DNA from 4 places in the Streptomyces sp. NPDC092370 genome. Region 2 is predicted to be linked to each of the others. Evidence: riboswitches for the same ligand, from Rfam matches in the RefSeq annotation. Region 2 holds a riboswitch; each other region holds the start of a gene.
The links. Region 2 has a riboswitch for cobalamin ahead of ACIQHQ_RS21745 (ABC transporter ATP-binding protein). Riboswitches for the same ligand answer to the same signal wherever they lie in the genome.
Positions count from the first base shown of each region.

Region 1: linked by a shared signal. The riboswitch ahead of ACIQHQ_RS03545 (prenyltransferase/squalene oxidase repeat-containing protein) and the one ahead of ACIQHQ_RS21745 (ABC transporter ATP-binding protein) in region 2 are both predicted to bind cobalamin.
Region 3: linked by a shared signal. The riboswitch ahead of ACIQHQ_RS14980 (ribonucleoside-diphosphate reductase subunit alpha) and the one ahead of ACIQHQ_RS21745 (ABC transporter ATP-binding protein) in region 2 are both predicted to bind cobalamin.
Region 4: linked by a shared signal. The riboswitch ahead of ACIQHQ_RS20090 (energy-coupling factor ABC transporter permease) and the one ahead of ACIQHQ_RS21745 (ABC transporter ATP-binding protein) in region 2 are both predicted to bind cobalamin.

Region 1 is NZ_JBIVQO010000001.1:795,521-799,731, forward strand. It holds gene ACIQHQ_RS03540 (SCO2322 family protein) at 1-591, opposite strand, end outside; gene ACIQHQ_RS03545 (prenyltransferase/squalene oxidase repeat-containing protein) at 588-1,796, opposite strand; cobalamin riboswitch at 1,910-2,045, opposite strand; gene ACIQHQ_RS03550 (SAM-dependent methyltransferase) at 2,481-3,296, shown strand; gene ACIQHQ_RS03555 (helix-turn-helix domain-containing protein) at 3,300-4,205, opposite strand.
Region 2 is NZ_JBIVQO010000007.1:73,991-78,201, forward strand. It holds gene ACIQHQ_RS21725 (cation diffusion facilitator family transporter) at 1-191, opposite strand, end outside; gene ACIQHQ_RS21730 (ArsR/SmtB family transcription factor) at 255-614, shown strand; partial or broken gene ACIQHQ_RS21735 (FAD-dependent monooxygenase) at 616-1,035, opposite strand; gene ACIQHQ_RS21740 (CoA-binding protein) at 1,188-1,616, opposite strand; cobalamin riboswitch at 1,740-1,868, shown strand; partial or broken gene ACIQHQ_RS21745 (ABC transporter ATP-binding protein) at 1,990-2,442, shown strand; gene ACIQHQ_RS21750 (hypothetical protein) at 2,545-3,264, shown strand; gene ACIQHQ_RS21755 (SixA phosphatase family protein) at 3,261-3,821, shown strand; gene ACIQHQ_RS21760 (YigZ family protein) at 3,831-4,211, shown strand, end outside.
Region 3 is NZ_JBIVQO010000004.1:201,674-205,884, forward strand. It holds gene mctP (monocarboxylate uptake permease MctP) at 1-1,323, shown strand, start outside; cobalamin riboswitch at 1,512-1,645, shown strand; gene ACIQHQ_RS14980 (ribonucleoside-diphosphate reductase subunit alpha) at 1,767-4,118, shown strand; gene ACIQHQ_RS14985 (ribonucleotide-diphosphate reductase subunit beta) at 4,118-4,211, shown strand, end outside.
Region 4 is NZ_JBIVQO010000006.1:200,191-204,401, reverse strand. It holds gene ACIQHQ_RS20105 (energy-coupling factor ABC transporter ATP-binding protein) at 1-698, opposite strand, end outside; gene cbiQ (cobalt ECF transporter T component CbiQ) at 695-1,444, opposite strand; gene ACIQHQ_RS20095 (energy-coupling factor ABC transporter substrate-binding protein) at 1,451-1,819, opposite strand; gene ACIQHQ_RS20090 (energy-coupling factor ABC transporter permease) at 1,816-2,517, opposite strand; cobalamin riboswitch at 2,547-2,893, opposite strand; gene ACIQHQ_RS20085 (protein kinase) at 3,023-4,211, opposite strand, start outside.

The sequences.
Region 1 (4,211 bases), on a different contig from region 2:
CACCACCAGGGCGATGCCCCCGACCAGGCCCAGGGACGGCCCGTCGTCCGACGGGGAGTTCTTCCCCGCTGCGGGCCTCTGCTTCTGCTGCTTGCGGGAGACCTGTTCGCCGCAGCCCTTCTCCGGATAGCCCGAGATCGCACACAACAGGGCGTTGGTGTCGTAGCGCAGCGGCTCGGCCACCGAGGCCAGGGCCTGGGCCGTCGTCGCGTCGGGGGAGACCCGGGCGCAGGCCGTGCGGGCGGAGGGCGGGATCTCGTCCCCGGGGGCGTCCGACGGTGTGCCGAAGTCGATGACCAGGGCCACCCGCTTCCGGCCCTCCTGCGCGGGCGTCTTCGCGCAGATCCTCGCGAAGTCGGCCGTGCCGCGCGGCCGGAGTGCACTCGCGGAGTCCTCGCTCACCGCGAAGCGGAAGCCCTGGACGTCGCCGTCGGAGGGGCGGGCCAGGGACGGACCCTGGGTGGCGTAGACCCAGCGGCCCGCGTCGCGCTCCCAGAACGACCAGTACCGGTACCCGGCGGCCTGGGCCTGGCCCGCGCCCGCACACAGCAGGAGCGAGGCCAGGAGGAGCAGAACGGCCCGGCGGATCACAGCTGCCGCTGCTTCTTGCGGCCGGTGAACAGGAACCCGATGCCGATCCCGGCGACCAGGCAGACGCCGACGTACCACCAGACCCCGAAGAAGTCCGAGCCGGAGTCCTCCTTGTCGTCCGCGGCCTTGGTCTTCCCCGCGGCCTGCGGGGCCGGGCCCGTCGCGCCCAGCTGCTTGACGAGGTCCGCGCCGCCGAAGTCGCGCGGGTTCGTGCCGGTCGCGTGGGCGGCGAGGATCAGCTGGGCGTAGGCGGCCGGACCGCTCTGCGCGGCCCAGGAGGCGGACTTCTTCTCCAGCCACCGCACGGACTTCTCCGCCTGCCCGGTGTCGCCCCGAGCGGCGAGCGCGACGACCGCGTCGGCGGTGTTGCCGAAGTCGGGCTGGGGCTCGGCACCCGCCAGGGCGGACAAAAGGTGGTCGCCGTCCTTGGCGAGGGCGGCGGTGAGATAACCCGCACCGTTCGCCGCCGCCTGCTCGGGCGTGGTGGCCTTCTCGCAGGTCGCCTCGGACTTCTCGCCCGGCTTGACGACCATGCCCTGGCCCAGCGCGCCGAGCACACCGGCCGCCGTGGCGTCGGCGTTGGCGGTGAGCTTGCCCTTCTTGTCCGGCTGGAACGCGAACGCGCCGCCGCCGTCCCCGCCGCAGGGCAGCGCGAGCTTCAGCAGGGCGTCGTAGGGCGACTTGCCGCCCTTCTCGACCTGGTCCGGCTTCTCGCCCGCCGCGACGAGGGCACCGATGACGATCGACGTCGAGTTGGTGTCGCTGGCGCCGCCGGGCGCGTAGCCCCAGCCGCCGTCCTGGTTCTGGACGGACTTCAGCCAGCCGACGGCCTTGCGGCTGACCTCCTCGTGCCCGCCGAGCGCGGCGAGGGCCTGCACCGCCGCCGACGTGGCATTGGTGTCCAGCATCGTCTTGGCGTCGCACGCGGTGGCGGGATCGGGCCGGTACGAGGCGAAGGAGCCGTTCTCGCACTGCTGGCGCACCAGCCACTGCACGGACTTCGCGGCCGGCTTCACCCCCACCGTGTCCTGTGCGAGCAGCGCGAGCGACTGGCGCCAGACGCCGTCGAACTTCGGGTCCGAGTCGCCGTACAGGGCGGAGGGGAACGCCTGGGAGGGCGACGGGGACGGGGCGGCGGCGGCCGGGGTTGCGGCGCCGATCACGGCGACGGCGGCCAGGACCGCGGCGCTGCGGCGGACGTTCATGATCGGCGGGGGCCTCTCCCTGTGGGGGAGCCGGGCAGCACGGGACACCCCGGCGGCTCGGCTCCGTATACCTCGACGGTGCCGTGCACCGGCGATCTGCCGGGCACGTGAGCCGGTCACGAAACCGTACGAAGCGATCCGGCTCACCGCCTCGGAGCGGCGGTATACGGTTGCGGGTCAGCGCCGGAATTGCACCGGCTTCCCCCCGTACGGTGTGATGACGACCCGCTTACTGTACCCGCACGTAGAAATCGGGCCGAGGGGGCCGGGGGGCCGGGGGGCCGGGGCCGCACGGTGGGCTGCGCCTGGGGACGCCCGGGGACGCCGGCCTGCGCGGTGGCACGGTCTCGTGCCGGCCGGTGCGCCGGTGGGGGGCGCGGCTTCGTCCCGGGCGGCGGTTGCGTCCGGTGGGTGGGGCCGATCTCCCCGTATCCGTGGGGTACCGGGTGGGCGGGGTGGCTTCAGGGCCCTCTCCGCACCCGCCTGTGCCATGCTCGCCGCCCTCCTCGCCGGCCCGTCGCCACTGACGCGACCGGCCCCGGGCGAGGTCCTGCGCAGGCGGGGTGCGGTCCGACGGTGAGCCGGATGGAGGTCGAACTCCTGGGCGCTGCCGAGGAGTTGATCCTCTTCGGGGCGCAGACCGGCTAACGTGGGGTTCCCCGACCTCACACGCCAGGAGCGTCCATGACCGACCAGGTGGAGAACTCCCAGCAGGAGCCGTTCCCCAAGATCGACACCTCGGTTCCGCACTCGGCCCGGATCTGGAACTACTGGCTGGGCGGCAGGGACAACTACGAGGTCGACCGGGTGGCCGGTGACGCGTTCCGCGAGATCTTCCCCGGCATCGAGACCGGGGCCCGCGCCGCCCGCTACTTCCTCGCCCGGGCCGTGCGCCACCTGGCCGGCGAGGAGGGCATCCGCCAGTTCCTGGACGTCGGCACCGGGCTGCCCAACGTGGACAACACCCACCAGATCGCCCAGCGGGTGGCCCCGGAGAGCCGGATCGTCTACGTCGACAACGACCCCCTGGTGCTGGCCCACGCCCGCGCCCTGCTGGCCAGTACGACGGAAGGCGTCACCAACTACGTCGACGCGGACCTGCGTGAGCCGGAGACGATCGTCCGGGAAGCCGGGAAGACCCTCGACTTCGACCGGCCCGTCGCCCTCATGCTGATGGGCATCCTGGGCCACATCGAGGACCACGACGAGGCCCGCTCGATCGTGCGCCGGCTGGTGGACGCCCTTCCTCCCGGCAGCTACCTGGTGCAGTACGACTCCACCGACACCAGCGAGGACTACGTCCGGGCCATCCAGCAGTACAACGAGGGCGGTTCGATCCCGTACATCCTGCGCAACCCCGAGCAGATCGAGCGCTACTTCGACGGTCTGGAACTGCTCGAACCGGGTGTGGCGTCGTGCTCACGCTGGCGACCCGACGCCGCGGCCCTGGGACTGCCCGCGGAGGTGCACCAGTACGGCGGGGTGGCCCTCAAGCGCTGACCCTCAGGTCTCCTGGAGGATGCGGTGCAGGACGGTCGGAGTCTCGTCCGGCGACTCGGCCTCGACCACCAGCCGGTTCATGGCGTCCCAGTAGCGCTCGATCTCGGCCGGCCGGTCGGGGTGGAGGGCGGTGGTGAGCTGCTCCAGGCAGACCACGTCGGGCAACTGCCCGCCGGGCAGCCGCAGAATGGTGACCGGGCCGCCCTCCGCCGCATGGCCGCCGGCGGCGAACGGCAGGACCTGGATCGTGACCTGCGGCAGCCGGCAGAGCTCGATGAGATGCCTGAGCTGGGCGCGCATCACGGGGATGCCGCCCACCGGGCGGCGCAGTGCCGCCTCGTCGATCACGGCCCACAGCCGGGTCGCCGGCTGCCGGTGCAGGATCCGCTGGCGGGCCATCCGCAACGCGACCCGGCGATCGATCTGTGCCGCACCCGCGTCCGGGTGGGCGAGCCGGACGGCCGCCCGCGCGTAGTCGGCGGTCTGGAGCAGGTCGGGGACCCGCTGGACCTGGAAGCAGCGGATGAGGCTCGCCGCCTGCTCGGCGCCCAGGCAGGTCTGCGTCCAGGCGGGCACCACATCGCTGTAGGACCGCCACCAGGCCGGGGTGTTGGCCTGCTCGGCCAGTGCCAGCAAGGTGGCGCGTTCGGCCTCGTCCGTGACGCCGTAGAGGGTGAGCAGATCGGCGACGTCACGCAGTTTGAAGCCGTGGCGGCCGGCCTCCATCCGGCTGATCTTGGAGGCGGAGGCGCGGATGACGTGGCCCGCGTCCGCCCGGTCGATGCCGCGCTCCTGCCGCAGCCCGCGCAGCCGGGCGCCCAGCGCCAGCCGCGGCACCATGGGCCCGGCGCACCCGCCCTCCAGGGCCTCGCCGCCGGTCGATGTGCGTGCGGCCTCTTCGGTGCCCATGGGCAT
Region 2 (4,211 bases):
CCGAGGACGGCGAGCGAGACCCACAGTGCGCGCATCCCGCGCGCCGAGGACTCCAGTGCGGAGTCGACCTTGTCGGCCGTCTCGTGGGAGTGCGGGGTGAGGAGGTGGCTCATCCGGCGGCGCAGGCCGTGGCTGTGACTGTGACCGTTGTCGTGGCGGTGCGGGTGGGAGTGTTCGTGCCGGTCGCTCACGTGGTTCCCCTTTCGGTGCGCGCGAGAGTGGACGTACCCGTCCTGTGGCGCCATTATGTGCGTATGAGCGCACGCATGCACCTGTCATCTGCGCATGATGCGCATCCGCGCAGCCCCGGCGAGGAGCAGTTCGCACTCGCGGCCGAACTCCTCGCCCTGCTGGGGGACCGGACCCGGCTCGCGCTGCTGCACGCGCTGACCGGGGGAGAGGCCGACGTCACGACCCTCACGGAAGCGTGCGGAGCGGCCAGGCCGGCCGTCAGCCAGCACCTGGCGCGACTGCGCCTCGCGGGCCTGGTGAACACGCGCAAGGAAGGTCGTCGGGTGGTCTACTCACTTAGCGACGGCCATCTGCGCCGGCTCGTCGACGAGGCGCTGAGCGTGGCCGACCACCGCCTCAGCGACCGGCCCCCGCACGACTGAGTCAGTACCGCGCCGTCCCGAGGTACTGCTCGGCGAAGGCGGCGGCCGCCACGGGCGAGGTGAACAGGCGGCGCAGCCGGGCGAGCGCGGTGCCCGCGCGAAACGGGTCGCACGCTGCCGTGCCGTGGTACACCTCGGACAGTCACTGCGAGAACTCCTGGTACTCCCACACGCGCCGCAGGCATGCCTCCGCGTAGCCGCCGAGGCCGCTGCCGTCGCCGGTGGTCAGCCGGGCGGCCAAGGCGTCGCCGAGCGGGAAGGCGTCGTGCAGGGCGAGGTTCATGCCCTTGGCGGCGATGGGGGTGACCGGATGGGCCGCGTCGCCGGCCAGGAACAGCCGGCCGCGCACCATCGGCTCGACCACGTAGTCGTGCATGTCCAGCACGCGCCTCTCGATCAGCCGTCCCTCGGCCGGCGCAGGCCGCCTCTTTCCATTTCCATATATGCGGGGCCTCTCAGAGATGAACTCGGGGAGTTCGGCGAGCACGAGCCTCAGGCCAGGAATCGGTCAGGCGACCGCAGAAGACGAGTTGTGCACCCTGGACCGGGTGCGGGCATTTCGTGGGAAACGCTTCAGGATTCGTGTACGCGGTGAGGAGACAGCCGTGGGATCTCGATCGCCGGGCAGCGGTCCATCACCATTTCCAGGCCCGCCGCCCGGGTCCGCTCGTACGCCGCTTCGTCGATGACGCCGAGCTGGAACCAGACGCCCTTCGCGTCCTTGGCGACCGCCTCGTCGGCGACGGCTCCGGCGAGGTCGCTGTTCACGAAGACGTCCACCACGTCCACGTCGAAGGGGACGTCCGCCAGGCTCGCGTACCCCTTCTCCCCGTGCACGGTCTCCGCCTTCCGGTGCACCGGCACGACGCGCTTGCCGAAGCGCTGGAGCACGGCGGCGACGCCGTACGCCGCGCGCTGCCGGTTCGACGACAGGCCCACCACGGCCCAGGTGTCGCCGAGCCCGGTGAGAATCCTGCGGACCGTTGCCTCGTCGCCGTACACCGGCGGCCTCCTCGAAAGTCGTGGACGAACTGCTCCCGGGTCAACGGCGCAGGGTGCGCGGTGATTCCCCGGACGGCCTCCGTGATGGCTTGCCGAGGCCAGTCGAACCCATGTACGTGGGTCAGGGAATCCGGTGCGAATCCGGAACTGACGCGCAGCGGTGAGGGGGACGGGCGGGGCCTCGGCCACTGGACTCCCTCGTGGACGTCCGGGAAGGTGCTCCGATCCGGGTGAACCCGAGTCCGAAGACCTGCCGGCGGCCCCCGCGGCCGCATGCGGCCAGGGAGCACCGTACGACCGGGCTCCGCGCATGGGCCCTCGACGCCTGAGGACTGGTTTTCGGGCCGGTCCAGGTCGCGGTGCCCGCGAGGAGGCCTGGACGCCCGCCTCCGTGGACGACGAGCGGACCGTGCGCGCCGCCCTGGAGCGCACGGGCCTCACCGGCCGTTCCGGCCCGCCCTGGCACACGCTCCCGGGCGGCGAACACCAGCGGGTGCAGATCGCCCGCGCGCTCGCCCAGGAACCCCGTGAACTCCTCCTCGACGAGCCCACCAACCACCTCGACATCCACCACCAGCTCGACCTGCTCACTCTCGTCACGGGTCTTCCGGTCACCACCGTCGTCGCCCTGCACGACCTCAACCTCGCGGCGATGTACTGCGATCAGGCCGTCGTGCTGTGCGCGGGGCGGGTCGTGGCCGGGGGCACTCCGGGGGACGTCGTCACGGAGGAGGTCATCGCCGAGGTGTACGGGGTGCGGGCCAATGTCAGCCGTGAAGGGCGCGAGGGGCGGCCGCATGCGCGGTTCCTGGGGACGCTGGCCTGACAGGAGCGCCGGATAGGCCACCGGCGGGGACGATTGCGCCACGGTGACCCTAAAACGGCGAACCTGCCCGCGTGTGCGTGTCCGCCCGCCTACGCTCACCCCGTGCTGCGCATCATCGACGCCCGAAGCCATGAGCCGGTCGACGCCGCCCCGGCCCGCCGGGGCCTGACCCGTGTCGTGGTGCACGCGCCCGGCTCCGACACGACGAGCCTGCGGGTGCTGCTCGTCGGGGATCTCCTCGTCCGGGCCCTGGAACTCGGCGGCACACCGGTGTGGGCGCTGCTGAGCGGCGGCCACAGGCAGGCGGAACTGCGTGCGGACGCCGCGACCCTCGGCATGCACCCCTTCGAGGACAGTCCCGACGTCGGCGCGGGACTGGGTGAGGCCCAGGCCGTCCACGTCGTCGCCGCCGAGGACGGGCCGCTGCCCGACGGGGTGCGGATCGCCGTCGCGCCGGTGGAGGTGGACACGCCGGACCACTCCGACCCCGCCGCCCTGCGCCTGGCCCTGCTCACCCGGCACCACAGCGTGCCCGTCCGGCTGGAAAGGTCCTCCCTCGACGACGCCCGTGCCACCCTCGCCCGCTGGCGCGCCGCGGTCGCCCGCTGGGCGCGGCAGCCCTCGCGGCCGATCCCCGACGACGTGCGGGGGCGGTTGCGTGACGCCTGGGAGGACGACCTGGACGTGCCCGGGGTGCTGGACGTCCTGCGCCACGTCGAGACCGAGCCCGACCACGCGGACGGCGCACGCTTCGAGACGTACGCCTACGCCGACCGGCTCCTCGGCCTCGAACTCACCCGCGATCTGGGGTCACCGTCATGATCGAACGCGCCGGAGCGGGACCGCTGCGCCGCCTGATCGTGCTGCGGCACGCCAAGTCGTCCTGGCCCCTGGACGTCGCCGACCACGAACGCCCCCTCGCCCCGCGGGGCCGCCGGGACGCCCCCGCGGCCGGGCGGGTCCTGGCCGACGCCGACCTCCTGCCCGACCTCGCGCTGTGCTCCACCGCCGTCCGTGCCCGCCGGACCTGGGACCTGGTCGCGGCCGAGTGGGGCACGCCCCCGCCGGTCCGGCACGACCGCCGCATCTACGCCGCCGGCCCGTCCGGTCTGCTGGCCGTCGTGCACGAGGTGCCCGCCGAGGTGGAGACCCTGCTGCTGATCGGGCACAACCCCGGTCTGGAGGAACTGGTCCTGGCCCTCGCCGGTGACGGCCTCGACGACACCCTGGAGCAGGTCCGCACGAAGTTCCCCACCTCGGCGATCGCCGTGCTGTCCTGGCGCGGCACGGCCTGGCGGGCCCTCGCCCCCGGCGCCGCGCTGCTCACGTCCGTGATCGTGCCCCGGGGCGCGAAGGAGCAGCCCGGGGGCCGCGCATAGGCTGGCCGGATGCAGGACGAATACCGCACGGTCACCGTCGCCGGCGTGCACGAGACCGAGGTCAACCGCTCCCGCTTCCTGTGCGCCCTCGCCCCGGCGGCCACCGAGCGGGAGGCCCAGGACTTCATCGCCGCGGTCCGCAAGGAGCACGCCGACGCCAGCCACAACTGCTGGGCCTATGTGATCGGCGCCGACGCCTGCGTCCAGAAGGCGAGCGACGACGGCGAACCGGGCGGTACGGCCGGTGTCCCCATGCTCCAGATGCTGCTGCGCCGGGACATGCGGTACGTCGTCGCCGTCGTCACCCGCTACTACGGCGGGGTCAAGCTCGGTGCCGGCGGGCTCATCCGGGCGTACGGCGGAGCGGTCGGCGAGGCGCTGGACAGCCTC
Region 3 (4,211 bases), on a different contig from region 2:
CTGTGGTCGGTCTCCCACAAGCACGGGTACGTCACGACGTCCGACTTCGTGCGCGGCCGCTTCGGCTCGAAGGGCCTGTCGCTGGCGGTGGCGCTCACCGGCATCCTGGCGACGATGCCGTACATCGCGCTCCAGCTGGTCGGCATCCAGGCCGTGCTGGACGTGATGGGTGTCGGCGGCGGCGAGAACACCAACTGGTTCATCAAGGACCTGCCCCTGCTGATCGCGTTCGGCGTGCTGGCGGCGTACACGTACTCGTCGGGTCTGCGGGCCCCCGCGCTCATCGCGTTCGTGAAGGACACGCTGATCTACATCGTCATCGCGGTGGCGATCATCTACATCCCGATCAAGCTGGGCGGCTTCGACGACATCTTCGCCAAAGCCGGCGAAGCCTACAGCCAGACCAACCCGGCCACGGGCGCGCCGCGCGGTGCGCTGGTGCCGGCGGAGGCGGGCCAGTGGACGTACGCCACACTGGCGCTGGGCTCCGCCCTGGCCCTCTTCATGTACCCGCACTCGATCACGGCGACGCTGTCCTCGAAGAGCCGTGAGGTGATCCGCCGCAACACCACGATCCTGCCGCTGTACTCCCTGATGCTGGGCCTGCTCGCGCTGCTCGGGTTCATGGCGATCGCGGCCGGCATCAAGGTGCAGAACGGGCAGCTGGCCATTCCGCAGCTGTTCGAGACGATGTTCCCGGACTGGTTCGCGGGCGTGGCGTTCGCGGCGATCGGCATCGGCGCGCTGGTGCCCGCGGCCATCATGTCCATCGCGGCCGCGAACCTCTTCACCCGCAACATCTACAAGGACTTCATCAAGCCGGACGCCACACCGGCGCAGGAGACGAAGGTCTCCAAGCTGGTCTCCCTGCTGGTGAAGGTGGGCGCCCTGGCCTTCGTCCTCACCATGGACAAGACGGTCGCCATCAACTTCCAGCTCCTGGGCGGCATCTGGATCCTGCAGACCTTCCCGGCCCTGGTCGGCGGCCTGTTCACCCGCTGGTTCCACCGCTGGGCGCTGCTCGCGGGCTGGGCGGTCGGCATGATCTACGGCACGGTCGCCGCGTACGGTGTGGCCTCTCCGACCCAGAAGCACTTCGGCGGCTCCGCGAAGGAGATCCCCGGCATCGGGGAGATCGGCTACATCGGTCTCACGGCGTTCGTCCTGAACGTCGTCGTCACGGTCGTCCTGACCTTCGTCCTGAAGGCCGTGAAGGCCCCCGACGGCGTCGACGAGACCAGGCCGGAGGACTACACGGCGGACGCGGGCGATCCCGGGGTCCAGGTGGAGCTCCCGCCCGCCACCGCCGGTTCGGCCCACTGACGTCAGGGGCACGAGACAGCGCACACCAGCCGCAGCGGGCCACCGTGACCGACCGTCACGGTGGCCCGCTGTCGTGCGCGGTTCCCGCGGTCCCCATGCGGCTCCGGGACATCACTCTGCCGACCTACCAGTTGACGCTCTGAAACCAGTGCGACACAACATCTGGGGGTGCCATGCGCGCCCGGCACAAGATGTATGCTCATGCTCGCTGTCGCCGCAGGGGAATCCGGTGCGAATCCGGAACTGTCCCGCAACGGTGTACTTGTGCATGTTTCGTGCGCAGGAGTCAGTCCGAGGACCTGCCGACAGCGCACCCGGCCACCCGGCCGGTGTGCCTGACGTCCGGGCCTCGTGGAATGGGCCGGTGGACGCGACGCCGTGTGCGCTCGTGTGCTGCCCCCTGCCCTCGACGAGGCCCCGTGCCGAGCGAGGGAGAGCCCCACGTGACCATCGCGCCAGCCGAACCGGTCTCAGCCGCCGAAGAAGTGCAGGACGCTCCCGGAGCCGCGTTGCTGCGGACCCTGACCGAGCTGACCGCCGACCTCCCCGACACCGACCCCGGCCGGGTCGCCGCCGCCGCGCTGCGCGGCCGGTCCGCCCGGGCGGACGAGACGGAGTTGCGGGAGCTGGCGACGGAGGCCGCGGCCGGTCTGATCTCCGAGGACCCCGCTTACTCCCGGCTGGCCGCCCGGTTGCTGACCATCGGCATCCGCGACGAGGCCGCCTCGCAGGGCGTCACCTCCTTCAGCGATTCCGTCGCGGTCGGTCACCGCGAGGGCCTCATCGCCGACCGCACCGCCGAGTTCGTGCGGCTGCACGCCGCCCGGCTCGACGCGCTCATCGACACGGGCGCCGACGACCGCTTCGGCTACTTCGGCCTGCGCACCCTGCACAGCCGCTACCTGCTCCGGCACCCGATCACCCGCAAGGTCGTCGAGACGCCCCAGCACTTCATGCTGCGCGTCGCCGCCGGCCTGGCCGAGGACGACACCAGCCGCTCGGTGGACGAGGTCGCCGCGCTCTACACCCTCATGAGCCGCCTCGACTACCTCCCCTCCTCCCCCACCCTCTTCAACTCGGGCACCCGGCACCCGCAGATGTCGTCCTGCTACCTCCTCGACTCCCCCAAGGACGAGCTGGACTCCATCTACGACCGCTACCACCAGGTGGCCCGGTTGTCGAAGCACGCCGGCGGCATCGGACTGGCCTACTCCCGCATCCGCGCCCGCGGTTCGCTGATCCGCGGCACCAACGGGCACTCCAACGGCATCGTCCCGTTCCTGAAGACCCTCGACGCCTCGGTCGCCGCCGTGAACCAGGGAGGCCGCCGCAAGGGCGCCGCCGCCGTCTACCTGGAGACCTGGCACTGCGACATCGAGGAGTTCCTGGAGCTGCGCGACAACACCGGCGAGGACGCCCGCCGTACGCACAACCTGAACCTCGCGCACTGGGTGCCGGACGAGTTCATGCGGCGTGTGAACGCAGACGCGCAGTGGTCGCTGTTCTCCCCCTCGGACGTGCCCGAGCTGGTCGACCTGTGGGGCGAGGAGTTCGACGCCGCGTACCGGGCGGCCGAGGCGAAGGGCCTGGCGAAGAAGACGCTGCCGGCACGCGAGCTGTACGGCCGGATGATGCGTACCCTCGCGCAGACCGGCAACGGCTGGATGACCTTCAAGGACGCCGCCAACCGCACCGCCAACCAGACGGCCGAGCCGGGCCACGTCATCCACTCCTCCAACCTCTGCACGGAGATCCTGGAGGTGACCGACGACGGGGAGACGGCGGTCTGCAACCTGGGCTCGGTCAACCTCGGCGCCTTCGTGAGCGACGGGGACCTCGACTGGGAGCGCCTGGACGAGACCGTCCGCACGGCCGTGACCTTCCTCGACCGGGTCGTCGACATCAACTTCTACCCGACCGAGCAGGCGGGCCGCTCCAACGCCCGCTGGCGTCCGGTCGGCCTGGGCGCGATGGGGCTGCAGGACGTCTTCTTCAAGCTGCGCCTGCCCTTCGACTCGCCCGAGGCCAAGGCGCTGTCCACCCGCGTCGCCGAGCGCATCATGCTCGCCGCCTACGAGGCTTCGGCCGACCTCGCGGAGCGGAGCGGCCCGCTGCCGGCCTGGGAGAAGACCCGGACGGCCCGGGGCGTGCTGCATCCCGACCACTACGACGTGGAGCTGGCCTGGCCCGAGCGCTGGGCGGCCCTGCGCGAGCGGATCGCGACGACCGGCATGCGCAACTCCCTGCTCCTCGCCATCGCGCCCACGGCCACGATCGCCTCGATCGCGGGCGTGTACGAGTGCATCGAGCCGCAGGTGTCCAACCTGTTCAAGCGCGAGACACTGTCGGGTGAGTTCCTCCAGGTCAACTCCTACCTGGTGGACGAGCTGAAGCGGCTCGGCGTGTGGGACGCCCGCAGCAGGGAGGCCCTGCGCGAGGCCAACGGCTCGGTGCAGGACTTCGCCTGGATCCCCGAGGACGTCCGCGCCCTCTACCGCACGGCGTGGGAGATCCCGCAGCGCGGCCTGATCGACATGGCGGCGGCCAGGACCCCGTTCCTGGACCAGTCCCAGTCCTTGAACCTCTTCCTGGAGACGCCGACCATCGGCAAGCTCTCCTCGATGTACGCCTACGCCTGGAAGTCCGGGCTGAAGACGACCTACTACCTGCGCTCGCGCCCGGCGACCCGTATCGCCCGCGCCGCCCAGGCCACCGTCCCCGTGCAGGCCACCGCGGATCCCGAAGCGGTCGCCTGCTCGCTGGAAAACCCCGAGTCCTGCGAGGCCTGCCAGTAATGAGCACCCAGAACCTTCTCGACCCCGGCTTCGAGCTCACCCTGCGCCCCATGCGCTACCCGGACTTCTACGAGCGCTACCGGGACGCCATCA
Region 4 (4,211 bases), on a different contig from region 2:
TCGGTGCGGGCCAGTGCCGTGGCAGCGGGGCCGGTACGGACGCCGGACGGGGTCAGGAGTGCCGCGTCGTCGGCCCAGCGCAGGGCCAGGTCGACGTCGTGCGTGGCCATCACGACCGTGGTGCCGGCGGCACGGAGCCCCTCGAGGGTCGTGAGGAGCCGTTCCTGCCCGTCGGGGTCGAGTCCGGCCGTCGGCTCGTCGAGGACGAGGACGCGGGGCCGCATGGCGACCGCGCCCGCGATGGCGGTGCGTTTGCGCTGCCCGTAGGAGAGGAGATGGGTGGGCCGGTCGGCCAGGGCCGTGATGTCCAGGGCGGCGAGCGCCTCCGCCACCCGCGCCCGCACCTGTGGGTCGTCCAGGCCGAGGTTCAGCGGCCCGAACGACACGTCCTGCTCGACGGAGGCCGCGAACAGCTGGTCGTCCGGGTCCTGCACCACCAGCTGCACGGTCGTCCGCAGCCGGGTCAGGCCCTCGCGGTCGTACGACACCGGCCGGCCCTCGACCGTCAGCACGCCCTCGTGGGGCCGCAGCCCGCCGGAGAGCAGCCGCATCAGCGTGGTCTTGCCGCTGCCGTTGCGGCCGAGCAGGGCGAGCGCGCGCCCTTCGCGGATCTCGAAGTCGAGGCCGCTGAGCACGGCCGGACCGTCCTCGTAGGCGAAGGACGCGCCCCGCAGGGCGACGAGAGCGGGCTCGCTCATGTCAGCGGCCTTTCCAGTACGAGGGTGAGGACGACCAGCGCCACGAGCAGCACGCAACTGGCCGCCGTGAAACGGACGGACACCCGGGCCTCGGGCACCAGGACGCGCAAGGTGCCGTCGTAGCCGCGCCCGGCGAGCCCGGCCTGGAGACGGGTGGCCCGGTCGAAGGCCCGGACGAACGCGGTGGCGCCGAGCCCGGCCAGGGAACGCCACTCCGCGCTCCGGCTGGTGTGCCCGAGCCGGGCCGCCTGGGCCTCCCGGATGCGACGCACGGAGTCCAGCAGCAGGAAGCTCATCCGGTACGTCACCAGTGCGACGTCGACGACCGGCGCGGGAATCCCGGCCCGTACCAGGCGGGGCAGCAGGTCGGACATGGGGGTGGTGAAGGCGAACAGCAGCACGCCCAGCGAGGCCGCCGAGGTGCGCAGCAGCAATTCCCCGGCCCGCAGCGGCCCGTCGGCGGCGAGGGAGACGAAGCCGCCCGGGCCGCCCACCTGGACGAGCAGCGTGACCGCGCCGGTCACACAGAAGCCCAGTGGCACCCGGTAGGCCCGCCACAGCCGCCGCCCGGGCACACCGGCCGGTCCCAGCAGCACCACCAGGGCGGTCAGCAGCACCAGGGCCGCGCCCGGCCAGGGCGGCAGGGAGATCGCGAGCACGGTCAGGCCGAGCCCGAGCACGGCCTTGTCCACGGGATGGCGGCGGCGCCAGCGACTGCTGTGCGCCGCCGCGTCGATCGGCAGCACCCGGGCTCAGTCCCGTTCCGCGGCGGACTTCTCCGCGGCGCCGGCGACCGCGCTGCCGGCCTCCCGCTCCAGCACCCGCCGCTCGCCCTGCCGACGTCCGCGGCGCAGGCCGAAGTAGTAGGCGAGGACCCCGGCGCCGAGAGCCGCCTGGAGGGCGAACAGAGCCGACTCGATCTCGCCGGACGGCGGCTCGTACAGCGGTGAGAACCACGGCTCGTAATCCGGCTTCAGCTCGGTGATCGCCGTCTCGGCCTCGGCGTCGGCTCCCGTGAACGGCTCCTTCTTGTGGTCGCCCAGGCCGAGCGCCAGGGGCAGCACGGCGAGCGCGGCCACGGCGAACAGCAGCACCAGGTTGATCTTCGTGTTCTTGCTCATCGGGTCACCGCCTCGGTCTCGGTCCGGGTCTGCTTCTTGGCCAGGAGCACGCCCAGCCGGGTCAGTTCGCCCTTGCTGGACTGCACCAGCAGCCGCATCACGAGCACGGTCAGCAGGCCTTCGCTGACCGCGAGCGGGATCTGGGTGACGGCGAAGATGGAACCGAACTTGCCGAGCGCGCCGAGGAATCCGCTGCCCGGGTCGGGAAACGCGAGAGCCAGCTGCACGCTGGTGACGCAATAGGTGGACAGGTCGGCGACGAACGCGCCGGAGAACACGGCCACCATCAGCGGCGCGTTGGAGCGCCGCAGCAGTGCGTAGACGGCGTAGCCGGCCCAGGGGCCGACGATCGCCATCGAGAAGACGTTGGCGCCGAGCGTGGTGAGGCCGCCGTGCGCGAGCAGCAGCGCCTGGAAGAGCAGGGTGATGGTGCCCAGCACCGCCATGACGGGCGGCCGGAACAGGATGGCTCCGAGGCCCGTGCCGGTGGGGTGTGAGCAACTGCCGGTGACGGACGGCAGCTTCAGGGCGGACAGGACGAAGGTGAAGGCGCCGGACGCACCGAGGAGCAGGGTGCTCTCGGGGTGCTCGCGCACTTCACGGGTGAGCGACCGGACCCCGTGGACGACGAACGGCGCCGACGCGACGCCCCAGGCGACCGCGTGCGCCGGAGGAAGGAAACCCTCGGCAATGTGCATGGCTCAGCAGACCCTCTCCAGCACCTCGTGGATGGTTGACGCGCCTTGGCCGGTCTCCTGGCTGACGGGTACCACCGCCCGAACTCCGCCTTCCCGGGGCTAGGGCCCTGGCGTCACATTCCCGTCGTCCGCCCGAAGGGCGGGCCGTACGGCGTCCGGCGTGCGCTCGCAAGGCGCCGGAGCGCCCATGGGGGCGCTCCGGCAACGCGGCGAGCGTGCGTGCCAGGCGTCGCGCGGCAGACGGGAATGTGGCACCAGGGCCCGAGGACCCAGTGGCTGCCCGTGAGGGCCGGAGCCGGACTTCCCGATTCACAGTGGCGAGGGCCGCACCGGCATCACACCGGATTTCCCGTTCACCAAGGCCTGGTGACAATAAGGCCGGGGTAAGGGCGATGACAAGCCACCCCTGGGGGCGCGCGAGGGGGCGCCCGCTCGCACACCGGCGCATCCCCCCGCTGATCCACGCGCTGCGGGAAGGGCCCCGTCACACGATGTCCGGGCCGCGTCAGTCGTCGCCCCCGTCGTCTCCGCCGTCGTCGCCCTCCCCGTCTGCCCCGGCGGGGCGCGGCTTCTCCGGCTTGGCCTGCTCCGGGCCGCCGTCACCCGCCTCCCCGGCGGGAGCCGGGGTGCCGGACGCGGGCGCGGGAAGGGTCGGGGAGGCGATCGGAGTGGACGGAGTGACATCGGCCACGGTGCCGATGCCCGGCGTGCCGGCGGCTGCCGGGCCGGCGCCCGGGGCGGAGGAGACAGACGTGGTGGAGACGGAGGCCGGCGTGGCAGCGGGGCTGCTCGCGGACGGCGACGCGTCGGGTTCCGTGCCCTCCGCGGTGGTGTCGGGCGAGAACCAGCGCATGCCGAGGAGCATCGCGGCGAGGAAGAGTGCCGCGGCGGCGGCCGTCGCGGCCACCCGGGAGCGGTTGCCGGGGCCGCCCCGCCCGGATGAGCGCCCCGAACGACCCGCCTGGGCCGCCCGGGCCGCGGTGCGGTGTCCCGTGGTCGCGGGCAGTGCGTACGTGGTCGGACTGCTGGTCTCGGCGGCATACGGGCTCGGCACAGCGGCGTACGGCTCCGGCCCGGCGGACGGCGTCGCGGACGCGGTCTTCGGCCGCAGCGACGCGGAAACCTCCGGCAGCGGCTCGGGCAGGCCCCGCCAGGCACCCCCGGTGAACCACTCGGCGGCCTGCTGGGCGGTGGGCCGGTCCTCGGGCTGCTTGGCGAGCATACCGAGGAGGTAGTTCTCGAACGCCGGCGGCAGTTCGCACACTCCGAGTTCGCGAGGCGGCACGGGGGCCGAGTCGAGATGCTGGTGGAGCAGGGCGACGGCGGTGTCGGCCTGGAACGGCGGGCGGCCGCTGAGGAGCTGGTAGAGCACGCAGCCCAGGGAGTACATGTCGGAGGCGGGCCCCGCGGGCTTGCCCAGGGCCCGTTCGGGCGCGAGGTAGAGACCGGTGCCGACGATCTGGCCGGTGGCGGTCAGCGCGGCGCCGGGGTCGTCGAGGAACCGCGCGATGCCGAAGTCGCCGATCTTCAACGTGCCGTGGGCGTCGAGCAGCAGATTGGCGGGTTTGACGTCCCGGTGCACGATGCCCTGCCCGTGCGCGGCGGCGAGTCCCGCGGCCGCCTGCGCGGCGAGACGGGCCACCCGCTCGGCGGGCAGCGCACCGGAGCCGTTCAGCACTCCGGCGAGACTGTCG